2 regions of the Caballeronia jiangsuensis genome follow, and region 2 is predicted to be linked to the other one. Evidence: riboswitches for the same ligand, from Rfam matches in the RefSeq annotation. Region 2 holds a riboswitch; the other holds the start of a gene.

Region 1 (6,401 bases), on a different contig from region 2:
TATCGGTCTTGCGTGGGCCGGCGGCGGGCTGCTGCCGGGAGTGGATGCGAGACGAAGCATGCCGGTCGACAAAATCGACGCGCTCATATCCTGGCCGCATGCGCTCTGGATCAGTTTGCAGAAGCCAGTGAGCGACGCGAAGAAACTGCAACGGCGGCAGCGCGTGCATATCGTCGACTGGATGAACGAGATCGACGATTTCGCCGATACCGCCGCGCTCGTCGCATCGCTGGATCTCGTGATCTGTGTGGACACATCTATAGCGCATCTCGCCGGCGCAATGGGCAAGCGCGTATGGCTGCTCAATCGACATCAGGGCTGCTGGCGCTGGATGCGCGATCGTGAGGATACGCCGTGGTACCCGAGCATGCGAATCTTCAACCAGAAAACGTGTGGCGACTGGGAAGGAGTGCTGGCACGCGTGCTCGCGGAACTGGAACGGGACGCCTGGCGGTCGTAGTCTCAAATGGCGGACCCGGGCACATCGTTATCGATGTGCCCGGGTCCGAGTGTCATCAGATGGAACTGGCGGAATGCCGCCCGTTCTATCGAACGTGTGCTTACCAGCGGTAGCCCGCCTGAGCCTTGAGGGCGGTCGAACCACCATTTGCCGACGAGACACCGACGCCCAGGTTAAGGTTCATCGTCACCTGATAGGCCGCGGCGACGCCGACTGCGGTCGCGCTGCCGTAGTTGCCGACCGCCACGCCGGCCCACTTCTCGCCCGGGTTCAGCACCGGAATGCTCGGGATGGCCAAGGCCGACGCCGCTGCACGATCAGCGTAGCGTTCCATGTCTCGCCGCGTGCTGGCGATCGCCTGATCCGTATAGGCTTTCTCGCCTGCGACGGCCTGATCGGTGTAGGCGTTCGCTTGCGTGATCTTGTCATTCAACTGATTGACGTTGACCGCATCCGTGCCTTGCGTGCCGGCCGCGACGTTCGTGATCTGACGCTCGCTGCCTGCCGCGCCGACGGACACCGTATTTGCGCGATCCGCGACGGAGTTCGCACCGAGGGCGACCGAATTGTCGGCGCTGGCGTTCGCGTTCGCACCCATGGCGGTGGCGTGCGTGCCCGATGCCGTGGCGGTTTCACCGGCGTCGCCACTCGCTGCGAAGAGCGAGTCGGAGACGGCAGCGCTGACGACCGGAGCTGCGGCGCGCACGGTCGACTGGAGCATCGCGCTCCGGACAAGCCCGTTGCCGCCCTGGAGAGCCAGGATGTCGGCGGTGTTTTGCGCGACAAGTTGGCCTACTGCGTTCAACTGGTTCATGTTGACAGCGTCGTTGCCGTCGATGCCGTCGGCGACGTTGATAATCCGACGCCGGTCGCTCTCGCTGCCGACGCTGAAAACGTTCTCTTGTCCGCCATCGCTGCTGCCATTGCCGATCGCGACAGAGTCAGTACCTGAAGCAACCGCCGTGAAGCCGATCGCGACTGAACTTTCACCACTCGCAGTGGAATAAAAACCCATCGCCGTTGCACGCTCAGCAGACGAGGTCAACACGCCCACGGCAATCGCACCCTTGCCAGCTTTCGTTTGCTCACCAATGGCGATGGCACCTTGAGAAGCTCTCGCGTTTCCGCCGATGGCGACGCCGCTCATTCCGGCCTGCGCGAAATCTCCGATGACAACGGGACCTATCGACGGACCTGGTACATAGTCCCAACCGTCTAACGTAAACGCCCTCGTGTAGTTTCCGATCAAAACGGCTCCCGGACCATCGGCATTAACTTGGTGATCGCCGATCATGGTCGCCAGTGCATCTGTATGGTTGTCGTCGCCATAGATATTCGTACCGTCTCGCGGCACGGGCCCCATCCAAGACTCGCCCAACGTGTTGTTCCAGCCTGTGATCGTCCCGGCCGAAGCACCGGAACCCGCCAGAACGGCCATGCTAATCAACACCCCCGTCATGACCGGCTTAAACCGAATTTGATTACGCTTCATATATAATTCCCCGATAACAAAATATTTGATGTACATCCCTCGCTGCGTTCGAATTCCGGCCAAGGTTCCCGAACGTAGCTTTCTTTTTCGCTCACGCGAAAATCACTTGCAACACGTGTTATCTCGCTGCCCGCAAATTACTGGCATTCCGCCGTATCACGGATAACGAGACATCAGAATCGCTTTGTTTGATGTTTTCAGGCGTTCGAAGAGTCGTTTATGACGAACGTCCACCGTAACAATCAGTAATATGATTGTTTGCGGACAGCATTATAGTCAGACGATTGAAGGCACTGTTGATTGCACCGCTTTTTGACAAATCACAGTGAGTTAGGCCGTCAACTCTTTGCGTCGCTGAGAAAGGGGCTGAAATCGGAAGGCGTGTTTAGCGTTGTGCCGTCGACCAGTTCGTCGTCACTGGCTCTTCCATGACGCTCCATGACCTTGATGAAGATGTCCTGTTCGCCGCCATTCGCGTGAATAGTCGACTTGCCCGACATCTCGCTGACCGTCTGCGCGACTTCTTCCAAGAACCGGGCATTTTCCCGCGTGTTACCAAATCCCGTGACACTCGGATTGAAATGCCAGGGCAAGTGCGAAGACAGGTCGTTTCACTCTGCCGGCTTCAGGCGCGAAAGCCGTTTCGCGTCAATTCACAACCAGCGCTTAAGCCAATCCCCGCCGCCGATAATCAAACCAGAACGAAAGCCCGACCGAAAGCAAAATCACGACCGTCGCGATAACAGTCCATTGCGTGATGATTTCCCCGAGCAGCAACGCCCCCAGCAATACCGCAACGACCGGATTCACATAAAGACAACTCGTCGCGACAATCGTGCTCGTATTCCGAATCAAAAAGTTATACGCGACATACGCCGCCATTGATCCGATCACCACGAGATAAATAAACGAAAATCCCGCGCCGACGCTCATATGCGTCACCCGCTCGCCCGCCGCCAGCGCGATACCCGTCGCGATCAATCCGCCGAGCCCGATTTGCAAAGCCGTCGACATCAGCAGATCCGAAGGCTGCGGCAGACGCGTCGCCAGATGCGCGCCGCCCGCCCAAAAAATCGCGGCGCACAGAATCGCCAATGTGCCGACGGTCGAACTAGGAGAAGGATCGCCGTGATTCAGCAGCACGATGCCGATGAGACCCAGCGCCACCGCGAACCATTCACCCCTGGCGACCCCGCGCCCGCTCAACGCGGTGAAGATCGTCGCGAAGAGCGGCACGGTGGCCACCATCACCGCAGCCGTGCCGGTTCCCACCGTGCGCATGCCGTAGGCCATCATCCCGCTCGACAAACCCTCCAGCAATGTGCCGACGATCGCCGCATTGCGCACTTCCCGCGCGCTGGGCCACACCGCCTTGCGATGCACGGCGATCACGAAGAGCCCGACACCAGCGCACAGGTTGCGCAAACCGCCGAGCATGAGCGGCGGAAACGACTCGAGCGACAAATGAATCCCGAGATACGTCGAGCCCCACACGAGATAAACGACGGCCAGCGCAAGCGCGACCTGCCCTTTGAACGAGCGCGGCGCGCGAAACGGAAAACGGTCGGGGAAACTGAACGGCAGACGCGGCGGCGGCAAAGCGGACATGCATTACTCCGCGACGGCTGCGCGCCGGATAACTGCAAAAGGAACAGGGAAATACGCTGCGGCGACTACCAGACTGAACGGCATGACGGGACGAAAGAAGTGCGATTGCGCGAGGAGAGACCGCGCGATCCTCGGGAAAACCCCGATAATCCGCGGAGCCCGACATTATGCAGTAAGCACGGAACGCGTTTGCACAACTTTACGAATGGTTGCCAAGACGCCACGCCGCGGTGTAACGTGTCGGCTGCTAACGCGGGGGTCCTGCGTTGCACATCGCGATCTCGATCGGTTTTATCGACGAAATCGCTTCGTGTGGCGTGGGTGAGAAATACCCTTTGAACCTGATCTGGATAATGCCAGCGCAGGGAAGCGTTCGGGTTCCATGGTTTGCAGCATCCAGCCACTTCTTCCGGACCCGTACCTTTCCATCTCGTTCCTCCCTGTTTAGCTCCTGAATCAGCCGAGCTCGACTGCGTTCGTGTGTGCGTCGTCGTGCTTCGGCAATAAACCATCCCTACAGGAGAGACAGCACATGAATGCCAACCCGAAGTTCCTGTCCGAGAATGCCGTCGTCGATGCCGCCGCCATCGCGCCGCTGCCGAACTCGCGCAAGGTCTACGTAACCGGCTCGACGCCCGACATCCGCGTGCCGATGCGCGAAATCACCCAATCGGACACCCCCGACGGCTTCGGGGCAGAGAAGAACCCGCCGGTGTACGTGTACGACACATCCGGTCCGTACACCGATCCCGACGCGAACATCGACATCCGCGCGGGTCTGCCCGCCGTGCGCGCGCAATGGATTGAAGCACGAGGCGACACCGAACAGCTCGACGGACTGTCGAGCGAATTCGGCCGCGAGCGTGCCGCCGATCCGAAGACGGCCGAACTGCGCTTCCCCGACCTGCATCGTCATCCGCGCCGCGCGCTGGCCGGGAAGAACGTCTCGCAAATGCACTACGCGCGGCAAGGCATCATCACGCCCGAGATGGAGTACATCGCGATCCGCGAAAACCAGCGGCGCGCCGAATATCTCGAAAGCCTGAAGCAGAGCGGCCCGAATGGCGAAAAGCTCGCCGCGATGATGGGTCGCCAGCATCCGGGCCAGGCCTTCGGCGCGGCGGCGTTCGGCAAGGACGCGGCAAAGGAAATCACGCCCGAGTTCGTGCGCGAAGAAGTGGCGCGCGGCCGCGCGATCATCCCCGCGAACATCAATCACCCGGAAAGCGAGCCGATGATCATCGGCCGCAACTTCCTCGTGAAGATCAACGCGAACATCGGCAATTCGGCGGTGACCTCCTCCATCGGCGAGGAAGTCGACAAGATGACCTGGGCGATCCGCTGGGGCGGCGACACGGTCATGGATCTCTCGACGGGCAAGCACATCCACGAAACGCGCGAGTGGATCATCCGCAATTCGCCGGTGCCGATCGGCACGGTGCCGATCTATCAGGCGCTCGAAAAGGTCAACGGCAAGGCCGAGGACCTGACGTGGGAAATCTTCCGCGACACGCTCATCGAGCAGGCGGAACAGGGTGTCGATTACTTCACGATTCACGCGGGCGTGCGCCTGCAATACGTGCCGCTGACCGCCAATCGCATGACCGGCATCGTGTCGCGCGGCGGCTCGATCATGGCGAAGTGGTGCCTCGCGCATCACAAGGAAAGCTTCATCTACGAGCACTTCGAAGACATCTGCGAAATCATGAAGCAATACGATGTCTCGTTCTCGCTCGGCGATGGTCTGCGCCCCGGCTCCATCTACGACGCCAACGACGAAGCGCAGCTCGGCGAACTCAAGACGCTAGGCGAACTCACGCAGATCGCGTGGAAGCACGACGTGCAGGTGATGATCGAAGGCCCCGGCCACGTGCCGATGCAGCTCATCAAGGAGAACATGGACCTGCAACTGGAATGGTGCGACGAAGCGCCGTTCTACACGCTCGGGCCGCTCACGACGGACATCGCGCCGGGCTACGACCACATCACGTCGGGCATCGGCGCCGCGATGATCGGCTGGTTCGGCACCGCGATGCTCTGCTACGTCACGCCGAAGGAGCACCTCGGCCTGCCGAACAAGGACGACGTCAAGGTAGGCATCATCACCTACAAGCTGGCGGCGCACGCGGCGGATCTGGCGAAGGGTCATCCGGGCGCGCAGGTTCGCGACAACGCGTTGTCGAAAGCGCGCTTCGAGTTCCGCTGGGAGGACCAGTTCAACCTCGGCCTCGATCCCGACAAGGCGCGCGAATTCCACGACGAAACCCTGCCGAAGGATTCGGCCAAGGTCGCGCACTTCTGCTCGATGTGCGGCCCGCATTTCTGCTCGATGAAAATCACGCAGGACGTCCGCGATTTCGCCGCGAAGCAAGGCGTGAGCGAAAACGAAGCGCTCGCGAAGGGCATGGAGACGAAGGCGATCGAGTTCGTCAAGAAGGGCTCGGAAATCTACCAGCCGACTTGATGCTTGTTTTTGGCTGACAACGGCCTGTCGCACAGCGCGTGCGGCAGGCCGTTTTTTTATCGGAATCGGGCGCAAAGCCTTGTCGCGTCTGAATGAGCGATCAATCTGACGATTCGGGCACTTTTCCTGCTGAAAAAGCGAACGAACCGGCGAAAACATGGCGGCCCTTGTTGGTCGACGCCGAAAACGGTCACTGCGCGGCTCGCGTAGCCGCGTGTGAACCGGAGCCGATTCATCTCATCATCGAATTGGAGAGTCGACATGAAAAACATCAAACAGATCGGCGCCGCTGCAATGGTCATCGCGTTTCTGGGAGGATTGACCGCTTGCAGCGACATGACCACGCGTCAACGGGATACCGCGATCGGCGCAGGCGT
Region 2 (6,401 bases):
GGGCCGCAACTTCGCGGCGGGCATGTCGGGCGGCATCGCATTCGTGTACGACCCGGACGGCACGTTCGCCGGCAAGTGCAACAAGTCGATGGTCGCGCTCGATCCGGTGCTGCAGCAGGCCGAACAGGAGCGCACGGTGGATCGCGCGCTGTGGCACACCGGCAAGACCGACGAAGCGCTGCTCAAGGGCTTGATCGAGCGTCACTTCCAGTTCACCGGTTCGCCGCGCGCGAAGTCGCTGCTCGAGAACTGGGATTCGGCTCGCCGCCAGTTCGTCAAGGTGTTCCCGACCGAGTACAAGCGCGCGCTCACCGAGCTCGGCGCGAAGAAGTCGAAGGACGCCATCGCGGCTTAAGGCCCGAATCGCAACGTTTAGAAAGGCTCTCCCGTGCGTGTGCATCGGGGAGCTCGATCCTCACCAAATACAGAGAAAGAAATGGGCAAGGCAACCGGTTTTCTCGAATTCGAACGCCGCCACGAGGCGTACGAAGCACCGCTGACCCGCGTCAAGCATTACAAGGAATTCGTCGCCGCGCTGACGGATGAAGACGCCAAGGTTCAAGGCGCGCGCTGCATGGATTGCGGCATTCCGTTCTGCAACAACGGCTGCCCGGTCAACAACATCATTCCGGACTTCAACGATCTCGTGTTCCAGCAGGACTGGAAGAGCGCGATCAACGTGCTGCACTCGACGAACAACTTCCCGGAGTTCACGGGCCGCATCTGTCCGGCGCCGTGCGAAGCGGCGTGCACGCTCGGCATCAACGACGATCCGGTCGGCATCAAGTCGATCGAGCACGCGATCATCGACAAAGCCTTCACCGAAGGCTGGGTCGTGCCGCAGCCGCCGAAGCACAAGACGGGCAAGAAGGTCGCTGTCGTCGGTTCCGGTCCTGCGGGCCTCGCGGCCGCGCAACAGCTCGGGCGCGCGGGGCATGAAGTCGTCGTGTTCGAGAAGAACGATCGCATCGGCGGTCTGTTGCGTTACGGCATTCCCGACTTCAAGCTGGAGAAGTGGCTGATCGACCGCCGTATGCGTCAGATGGAAGCCGAAGGCGTTTCCTTCCGCACGAACGTGTTCATCGGCAAGGATCCGTTGCCGGCGTACATCGGCAACACGGCGAAGGAATCGATCACGCCGGACGAGCTGAAGGAACAGTTCGACGCGGTCGTGATCGCGGGCGGCTCGGAAACGCCGCGCGATTTGCCGGTGCCGGGCCGCGAGCTGGAAGGCATCTACTACGCGATGGAATTCCTGCCGCAGCAGAACAAGGTCAACGCCGGCGACAAGCTGACGGATCAACTGCTGGCGAAGGGCAAGCATGTCGTCGTGATCGGCGGCGGCGATACGGGGTCGGACTGCGTGGGCACGTCGAATCGTCATGGCGCGAAGAGCGTGGCGCAGTTCGAACTGCTCGCGCAACCGCCCGAGGAAGAAAACAAGCCGCTCGTGTGGCCGTATTGGCCGATCAAGCTGCGCACTTCGTCGTCGCATGAAGAAGGTTGCGATCGCGACTGGTCGGTGGCGACGAAGCGCTTCGAAGGCAAGAACGGCAAGGTCGAAAAGCTGATCGCGGTGCGCGTCGAGTGGAAGGGCGGCAAGATGCAGGAAGTGCCGAATTCCGAATTCGAACTGAAGGCCGATCTCGTGCTGCTCGCGATGGGTTTCACCCAGCCGGTGTCGCCGGTGCTGGAGGCGTTCGGCGTCGAGAAGGATGCGCGTGGGAACGTGCGCGCGGCGACGGAAGGCGACAAGGCGTATTACACGTCGGCGGACAAGGTGTTCACGGCGGGCGATATGCGCCGTGGTCAGTCGCTGGTCGTTTGGGCGATTCGCGAAGGACGTCAGTGTGCGCGGTCGGTGGATGCGTATCTGATGGGGGCGAGCGAGTTGCCGCGGTAGGTCGTCGAGCGACGATGCGAAAAGGCCACGCAGTTGCGTGGCCTTTTTTGTTTTGGCTGCGCGTGGCTCAAACCTCCGCCATCGCCCTCTCGATCTCGATCTTGTAATCATGGAACATCGCCACCGACTCGCGATGCGCCACGCTCAGAATCGCCGCCTTCGGCAGCCGCTCCACGAGCGTGTTGTAGATATGCAGTTCGTTTTCCGCGTCGAGCGCGCTGGTGGCTTCATCGAGGAACACGAAGTCCGGCTTGTGCAGCAGCACGCGCGCCGCGGCAAGACGCTGTTGCTCGCCCGGCGACAGACTCCGCGCCCAGTGCGCGCTTTCCTCCAGCCGGTCCGCATACGCTTCCAGATTGCACAGACGCAGCGCTTCGCGCGATTCGTCGTCGCTGAACGTGCCGCCGGGCGACGGATACGACAGCGCCGCGCGCAGCGTCCCGATCGGCAGATAACTCATTTGCGGGATGAACATCATTTTCGCGTCGACGGGCGCATCGATGGTGCCGTCGCCGAACGGCCACAAACCAGCCAGCGCACGCATCAACGTGCTCTTGCCCGACCCGGACGGCCCGACGACGAGCCAGCGCGAGCCCGGCTCGATCGACACGTTCGCCACACGCGAGAGCGGCGTGCCGTTGGGCAGCGCGAGCATGAGGCCGTTCGTCGTGAGGGAAGGCGTGCTCGTGTAATGCAGGTTGATGCCGCCGTGCTCCGTCGCCGGCGACGTTTCCTCGCGGATATGAGTCGAGCGCATCACGCGTTTGAATTCGCGCAGACGGTTGACGGTAGCGCGCCATTCGACCAACGTCGAATAACTATTGATGAACCATGAAAACGAATCGCTGACCGTGCCGAACGCCGATGAAATCTGCATCAGCACGCCAAACGAAAACGCGCCCGCGAAGTAGCGCGGCGCGGCGACCATGATCGGAAAGATGATCGCGATCTGCCCGTAGAAGCTCAACACGAAGGTCATGCGCTTCGTGTACTTCATGATGAGCCACCAGTTGTCGCGAATGCGCTGGAAGATGGTTTTTGCGTTGGCGGTCTCGGTGGAGATGCCGTCGTAGAACGCGATCTGTTCGGCGTTTTCGCGCACCCGAATCAGCCCGAAGCGAAAATCCGCTTCCACTTTCTGCTGCTGATAGTTGATCGACACGAGCGGATGCCCGACCTTCTGGATGATCAGCGAGCCGAGAATCGCATAGAGCGCGGCGGCCCACACCATGTAGCCCGGAATCGTGATCGGCGTGGCGCCGAGCGAAAACGTGAGCGCGCCCGCAATGGTCCAGAGAATCGTGATGAAGGTGACGAGCGTGACGAGCGTCGAAAGCAGGTCGAGCGACAGCGAAAGCGTGGTGGTGGCGAAGGACTGGAGGTCGTCGGAAATACGCTGGTCGGGGTTATCGGCGAGGCGATCGCGCTCGATACGGTAGAACGCCTTGTCGCCAAGCCATTGCTCCAGAAACCGGTTGGTGAGCCACTGCCGCCAGCGGAACGCGAGCATCTGCCGCAGATAGCGCCCGTACACCGCGAGCAGGATGTACGCGAACGCGAGGCCCGTGAAGATCAGCAGCAGATGCGGGAAGTCCTTGACGTTCTTGTTCTGCAGCGCGTTGTAGAAGTCGGCGTTCCAGCTGTTGAGCCGGACATTGATCCACACGACCGTCATGTTGATCGCGATGATCGCGACGAGCAGGCCCCACGCGAAACCGCGCTCCTCCGAGACCCAGTAGGGCTTGATGAGGCTCCAGGCCGAGACTTCGTCGGCCTTCTGCTGCGTGCTTTCGGTACGAGTGTTGGTCATGAGCTTCCTGCTGATGCGCCCCGTGGCGCCCGATTGTGACGTCCGCGGCCGGGCCGCGCGCGGCGTTTTCCGGCCCCGTAAATTGTTCCGGGATTCTCTTAACGCTCGCTTAATTTCGTGCGATTGGCCGGCGAACCATGTTCGCGGCATTGTGCCAGAGTGCCGACGCGCGCGATAAAAGGCGGGCAATCCCGGTTTGCAGCGGCTTCGCCTTTCATGTTTTAATGATCCTCGACGAAACAGGGGTGCTTCGCGTGCATCGGCGGCAGGAACGGTCGGCAGCGCGGCGAGGCTGAGAGAGACCCTTTGCACCCGATCCGGGTAATACCGGCGAGGGAAGTTTCCGGAGAACGCGCGAATCCCGCGCCATTCCTCCAGTCTCTTCCAGTATTTTTCTTCCGCCCGGCACGTTTCATCCGATGCCGAGCCGGTCTCTCCGCTGATTTCGTCCTCGTGATGTGGCGTCGCGCCAGCACGGTCGAGATCGCGTACTTCGTCTCCTCGTGCGGTGCAGCGTCACGCCCTTTGGAGACATCGAATTGAACAGGATCGAACAGGGCGCCGCGCGCGGGCAGGACTTCGCCGTCGTCGGCGGCGGGCTCGTCGGACGGCTCGTCGCCTGGCAGCTCGCGGGCGCGGGCCATGACGTCGCGCTCTACGAACGCGGCGATGCGGCGGGCACGCAATCGGCTGCGTGGGTCGCCGCCGCGATGCTCGCGCCGCTCGCGGAAGCGGCGAGCGCGGAGCCGCTCGTGGTCGGCCTCGGCGCGGCGTCGCTCGAACGCTGGCCGCGTCTCATCGAGCAATTGCCCGAGCCGGTCTTCTTTCAGCGCAACGGCACGCTCGTCGTGTGGCACGGTGCCGATCGCGCCGAGGCGCCACTCTTCGAGCGCCGTCTGCGCGCCAATTCGCCTCCCGATCTGCTCGATGGCGGCTTCGTCAAGCTCGCGGGCGCGCAGGTCGCGCAGGCCGAACCCGCGCTCGGAACGCGCTTCGCGCAGGGCTGGCTGCTGCCGAACGAAGGCCAGCTGGATAACCGCCAGGCCCTGAGCGCGCTCGCGGCCGGACTCGCTGCGCGCGGCGTGCGCACGCACTGGAACACGCCGGTCGACGCAATGCCCGACGCCCGCTGGATCATCGATTGCCGTGGTCTGGGCGGAAAGCCCGCGTGGCCCGCGCTGCGCGGCATCCGCGGCGAGGTTGCGCGCGTGCATGCGCCGGGCATCGGGCTTTCGCGGCCGGTGCGGCTGCTGCATCCGCGCTATCCGCTCTATATCGCGCCGAAGGAGAACGATCTGTACGTGATCGGCGCGACGGAAGTGGAAGGCGAAGACATGTCGCCCGTCAGCGTGCGCTCGGCGCTCGAACTGCTGAGCGCGGCTTTCGCCGTGCATCCGGGCTTCGGCGAGGCGCGCATCCTCGAACTGAATTCGCATTGCCGGCCGACCTTGCCGGATCATCGGCCGGCAATTGTCTGGGACGGGGCGCGGACCGTGCGCGTGAACGGCCTGTACCGGCACGGTTTCATGATCGCGCCCGAAGTCGCGGATGCTGCGAGTCATCTGGCCGAAGCGCTCGCTTCAGGCGACGTCGCCGATGCCGACACTTTCTCCGATTTCCGCGGCGCCGCGCGCTGGCCCGAGCTGCTGCACGGCGAGTTCTCGGTCGCGCCCGCGCTTTCGCATTGAGCAAGAGACAAACGAGATGAACATCCACATCAATCAGCGTGTCTTCGATTTGCCCGACACCGCCACCGTTACCGAAGCGCTCGCCGCGTTCGGCGCGAAGCCGCCATTCGCGGTTGCGTTGAACGGCCAGTTCGTCGGGCGCGGCGAGCACGCCACGAAAACGCTCGCCGCGGGCGACAAGCTCGACGTCGTGTCGCCCGTCGCGGGCGGCTGAATTCCGAACCGAAGGATCGAATCATGACCATATCCACCGCCGACGTTCTCACGCTCTACGGCGAGACCTTTCCGAGCCGCGTGCTGCTCGGCACTTCGCGTTATCCGTCGCTGCAATCGCTGTCCGACTCCATCGACGCCGCGCGGCCCGGCATGGTCACGGTCGCGCTGCGCCGCCAGTCGGAAACGGGCGAAGCCGGCTTTTTCGATGTGCTGAAGCGCCACGGCGTCGCGTTGCTTCCCAACACGGCCGGATGTCAGAGCGTCGACGAAGTGCTGACCACCGCCCATATGGCGCGCGAAGTCTTCGAAACGCCGTGGATCAAGCTGGAGCTGATCGGCGACGATTACACGCTGCAGCCCGACCCGATCGGCCTCGTGGAAGCGTCCGCGAAGCTGATCCGCGAAGGTTTCAAGGTGCTGCCGTATTGCACGGAAGACCTCGTGATCGGCAGGCGCCTTCTCGATGCCGGCTGTGAAGCGCTGATGCCGTGGGGCGCGCCGATCGGCACCGGCAAAGGCGTAACCAATCCGTACGGGCTGCGCACGCTGCGCGAGCGGCTGCCGGACGTGCCGCTGATCGTCGATGCCGGTCTCGGTGTGCCGTCGCACGCCTGCCAGGTGATGGAATGGGGCTTCGACGGCGTGCTGCTCAATACGGCCGTATCGCAGGCGACTTTCCCGCCGCAGATGGCGCGGGCCTTTGCGTTGGGCGTCGAAGCGGGGCGCACCGCATTTCTCGCCGGCCCGATGGCCGAGCGCGACAGCGCGCAGGCGAGCACGCCGG

The links. Region 2 has a riboswitch for thiamine pyrophosphate ahead of PQR08_RS24645 (FAD-dependent oxidoreductase). Riboswitches for the same ligand answer to the same signal wherever they lie in the genome.
Region 1: another riboswitch for thiamine pyrophosphate. It lies ahead of thiC (phosphomethylpyrimidine synthase ThiC); the one in region 2 lies ahead of PQR08_RS24645 (FAD-dependent oxidoreductase).

Annotation. Positions count from the first base shown of each region.
Region 1 is NZ_JAQQDB010000009.1:50,300-56,700, forward strand. Features, by position in the region: gene PQR08_RS11665 (tetratricopeptide repeat protein) at 1-460, shown strand, start outside; gene PQR08_RS11670 (YadA family autotransporter adhesin) at 561-1,988, opposite strand; gene PQR08_RS11675 (hypothetical protein) at 2,291-2,545, opposite strand; gene PQR08_RS11680 (EamA family transporter) at 2,619-3,560, opposite strand; TPP riboswitch at 3,805-3,946, shown strand; gene thiC (phosphomethylpyrimidine synthase ThiC) at 4,093-6,024, shown strand; gene PQR08_RS11690 (YMGG-like glycine zipper-containing protein) at 6,319-6,401, shown strand, end outside.
Region 2 is NZ_JAQQDB010000025.1:70,051-76,451, forward strand. Features, by position in the region: gene PQR08_RS24630 (glutamate synthase-related protein) at 1-355, shown strand, start outside; gene PQR08_RS24635 (glutamate synthase subunit beta) at 437-1,903, shown strand; gene PQR08_RS24640 (ABC transporter ATP-binding protein/permease) at 1,971-3,713, opposite strand; TPP riboswitch at 3,945-4,069, shown strand; gene PQR08_RS24645 (FAD-dependent oxidoreductase) at 4,253-5,401, shown strand; gene thiS (sulfur carrier protein ThiS) at 5,418-5,615, shown strand; gene PQR08_RS24655 (thiazole synthase) at 5,639-6,401, shown strand, end outside.